DNA from 2 places in the Secundilactobacillus paracollinoides genome. Region 1 is predicted to be linked to the other one. Evidence: predicted binding sites of a transcription regulator. Region 1 holds the regulator's gene; the other holds the start of a gene.
What was found. The regulator LexA, encoded in region 1, represses DNA repair genes until DNA is damaged. The targets are predictions, from matches to a motif close to CNAACANNTGTTNG.

Region 1 (2,208 bases):
CACATAGAACTAGCGTATCACAGTCTTTAAAAATATACTTAAACAACATCTTGACCCTATCCTGTTAAAAAATAGCAGCCTTTTAAACGCAAACAACTTTAAAACTGTTAATTCTGGAAACTACTAGCCCTTGATAACCTAGGCATGAAACAAAGACGCAATCGGCAATATAAGGCACCTAACACCAAAATCCAACTTGGGTCGGGATTTCAATCTTAGGTGCCATAGACGCTGCGCGAAAATTTTTTCCCGCGTCCAAAATAAAGAGTCAGGACCCGAATACCGGTCCTGACTCAATTATCGACTTATTTTTTACTTGTGTCTTGTTGTTTCATGCTGTTCATCATCTGACGCAGCTTCTTTTCAGACGGGCGTTGTCCCATCTGCATCATCATCGTCCGAAGTTGATCTTCGTTAAATGGCGGGTTTTCTTTGATGTACTTTTCCATGTAGCGCCGTGCGCCAAATAACCCACCGGCAAGACCAACGATCAGTGCGATTGCAACGATCAATATCCAAATACCAGTTGACAAGCGGATGTGCCTCCTTTTTTAAAACTTCCTTAAACAATATTACACAATTCCGCCTGAAATGAAAAGCGGTTCTGGAAAGTTCTCAAAATTTAGTCACGTAAGCCCTTTTTGCGTTGGATTTTTTGGACCTTTTCCGGTGTGACTTCTTTACCCGCCTTATCGAAAACCCGAACCATTTCGATCTGACTCTTAAAGGATTCACGGAACTTCTCTAAATAGCGTTTTCGTAGTTTTTTGCGTTCGATTTCTTCAACTTCAGTAAGCTCGTCTTCCTTGGCCTTCTTAGCCAACTCATTGATCCGAGCAATTAATTTTTTCATTTCATCATCTGCCATATGATCACTCCTTACACGCAGTTTCATATTCTACCAGCATTTGACCGATTTAACAATTGAAATGCCCCCCGATTCTGCCAGAAGTTAACCGTATTTGCCATAACCGAACGTTTGTTTGAAGTTGAATGGGTTTCATGGTACAATAAACACAATAAAACAACGAACTTTCGAGGTAAACTCATGACAAAATCTTCAGAGACAAAACAACTCTCCATTTTGCAATATATTTATGACCAAACACAGGAACACGGATACCCGCCGACCGTTAGAGAAATCGGGGAAGCTGTTGGCCTTAGCTCAACATCGACCGTCCACGGCCACATTGCCCGCCTCACCAAAAAGGGGTACCTCATTAAAGACCCGACCAAGCCCCGGGCACTAGAAGTCACCGATATGGGGATCGACGCACTAGGTATCCAACTGACCCCAACAAAGATTCCAGTGCTTGGTACCGTTACTGCTGGACAGCTAATCTTGGCCGTCCAAGAAGCAGTGGACTACTTCCCCATTCCTGACGAACTTGAAGACGAGGCCAGTGACCTCTTTATGCTGACGATTCGCGGGGAGTCAATGATCAACGATGCTATTTTAAATGGCGATAAGGTCATCGTTAAAAAACAATCAGGCGCAGATAATGGCGACATTGTCATCGCCATGACTGAGGATAATGAAGCGACCTGCAAGCGGTTCTACAAAGAAAAGAATTACTACCGTCTGCAACCGGCAAACGACACCATGGCGCCCATTATTTTGGACAGTGTCACCATTTTGGGTAAGGTCATTGGCGTTTATCGTGACCACATTCAATAAATTGACTTACACCTTAAAAAGACCCTAGCCATCGTTTGACGGCTAGAGTCTTTTTTACTGTCTTAATTATGCTTGCCGATCAACGTACTGGCGCTGGTCATGCCTGATGCCGGTCAACACGAATCTGGCATCATCAGCTCGGGTATCTAACAACACGTCATGCGCGGGCAACTGCTGCTGAAATTGTTGTTCGTATGCTGCCACGGAACATTCACGACGCTGTTTAAAGTAGGCGTCAAACCAATTCCGCAAGTTTAACTGTGGCGTATCCTGAACCAACGTACCGCTATAGAACTCACCCTCAGCACCGGAACCATAGCTGAATAACCCGATCCGGTCGCCCGCCGTTAATTCAGCATTAGCGAGTAACGAGATTAAACTTAAATATAATGACCCTGTGTAGAGATTACCGACCCGCCGGTTATAGGCACGACTCGCTTCAAAGTTTGCCTTTAATATTGCTTGTTGTTGCTCACTAGCCTCAGGCAAGACTGCTCGTAACCCCTTCAATCCCATCTTTGTAAATGGCA
Region 2 (2,208 bases), 570 kb from region 1:
CCGATGAATTTCATCAATAAACAGCACATCGCCCGGCTGCAATTCATTCAGCAACGCAACGAGATCACCCGTTTTTTCAATTGCAGGGCCACTCGTCGTTTTAATACCGACCTGCATTTCACTAGCAATGATCATTGCCAGCGTCGTTTTACCTAAACCAGGAGGCCCGTAAAGCAGCACATGATCCAAGGCTTCTTCCCGCTGTTTGGCCGCTTGGATATAGACTTTAAGTTCGTCTTTTAAGGCTGACTGGCCAATGTATTGATCCAGCGAACTTGGTCGTAATGACTGTTCAACAGCTGACTCTTCGTCACCCTGTGGCTGACCGGAAACCAACCGTTCATCATCATCGTTCACAATGTCACCTCCCCTATGCGTTTGTTAATAGTTTCAATCCGGCGCTTAAATAATCGTCAGTGGTTTTGCCTGGTTCTTGGCTCAAAGTGGCTTCGAGTTTTGCCACGTCGCGATCGCGATAACCAAGTGCTGTCAGTGCTGCCAAGGCATCCGCCAACTGCGGATTGTCTGAGGTTGGTGTTTCGGGCTCACGCTGCGTGGCAAATAACCCAACCTCACCCAGGTCTTCCAGTTTATCTTTAAGATCAAGCACAATTTGCTGCGCGGTCTTTTTCCCAACGCCCGGAAAATGGGTTAAAAATTTAACATCGTTATCTTGAATGGCCCGAATAATTGCGGCCTGATCGCCGTTAGCAAGAATGGCAAGCGCACTTTTAGCACCGATGCCAGAAACCGCTAATAGTTTTTCGAAAAGTTTTTTCTCATCCAAAGTCGCAAATCCATATAATACTTGGGCGGTATCACTGATCGTCTGGTGCACGTACACGCGCACAAGTTGATCACCAACCTCGTACTGATAGGGATTGGCGGCTCGAACGAGGTAGCCAACGCCGTGCACGTCAACCACGATGTACGCGGGTTGAACGTCGGTGATCCGGCCCTCTAAATACTGAAACATGGTGTGATCGTCCCCCATTTCCTTACCGTTTAAAAACGTATGTTTGCCTAAAAAGTGTACCATGAAACAAGGCGTTGAATCAAGCTTGAGTGTCAGGCTGAGTGCCGGTTTGTTGGTTGGTGTTAACGTTTGATCTGTCAGGGGTTACGAGGCACGTCGGTGTTGAGTTGCCGTTGGTTTAGGTGTGGCTTTTGTGCCACTTTTTTGACTCATTCCAAACCGACTAAGCAGTATTTTTTTGGCAACCGTGCCGAAACGGGTTTCGGAAAACTGAGACCGGCCACGTAAGGCGCAGGTGTGACAAATCCAGGACCGGGATTTATCACGCCCGTGCCTTACGTTCTGGTCTCACCCGTTTTCCTTCACCCTCTAAAAAAAGCCCAGCCATCGGCCAAGCTTACTTTGGTGTTTTTGCTCCCTTTTCTTTTGCTTCTTCATTTTCGATCTTCTGGCGGTCATGCGGTTTCAACGGGTCCGGTTTCACACCCAGAGCGCCGATACCGGCAAAGATTCCAAAATAGTACGTCAGGATCCGCCACAACAGCATGGCCAACACTAATTTGCTGGAGTTGGTAATGTAGCTTCTAAATAAAACTTCAAAACTATATTCCGCCCCGCCTTCACCACCCGGAATTGGGAAGATGGAGATCACCATGATGATCAGAATATGCAGGCATGTGACCATAACGGCGTTGACGTGTGAATAGCCAAGTGCCAGCATGATAAAGTATGGGACAAGGTAATAGAACAGGAGTTGAAAGAACGTCACGATAACCACTTCGATCAGCAACTTACGCTCACTGAGTAGTCGCACACTTTCGTCGTAAAACAAGTCCACTTTATTATCCAGGTTCGCGGCCCTTTTCGAGACCCGTTCCGGTTTCATAAAGAACTTGAGCGGCCAGGTCACGACCTTAATTAATTTTTTAGTAAATCGCGGCCAAAACATGATCAGCAGTAAGCCGACAATGACTGAAAAATGGATAATGAAGCCTAACACTACAAAGAGTGCTAGGTAGCTCATTTTAGCGACCATGTAATGAAAGCCGATGATCAAGGCAATCAGGAAGTTGATGACAATCATCGCCTGAAAGACAACGAACTTCATCAGCAGGATGGAGCTTGCCCGACCACCATCAACACCCGATTGCAGCATCGCCACTAACTGGGCCGGCTGCCCACCGGAAGAAAACGGTGTAATGCCGTTAAACAACTGCTCGATCAACGGGATC

Region 2: ruvA (Holliday junction branch migration protein RuvA) is a predicted target of LexA. The motif match lies at 1,009-1,022, and genes of this name have one in related genera.

What each region holds. Positions count from the first base shown of each region.
Region 1 is NZ_CP014912.1:2,545,400-2,547,607, reverse strand. It holds gene AYR61_RS11105 (YneF family protein) at 306-539, opposite strand; gene AYR61_RS11100 (DUF896 domain-containing protein) at 623-868, opposite strand; gene lexA (transcriptional repressor LexA) at 1,049-1,678, shown strand; gene AYR61_RS11090 (hydroxymethylglutaryl-CoA synthase) at 1,745-2,208, opposite strand, start outside.
Region 2 is NZ_CP014912.1:3,119,644-3,121,851, forward strand. It holds gene ruvB (Holliday junction branch migration DNA helicase RuvB) at 1-360, opposite strand, end outside; gene ruvA (Holliday junction branch migration protein RuvA) at 371-976, opposite strand; gene AYR61_RS13800 (lysylphosphatidylglycerol synthase transmembrane domain-containing protein) at 1,374-2,208, opposite strand, start outside.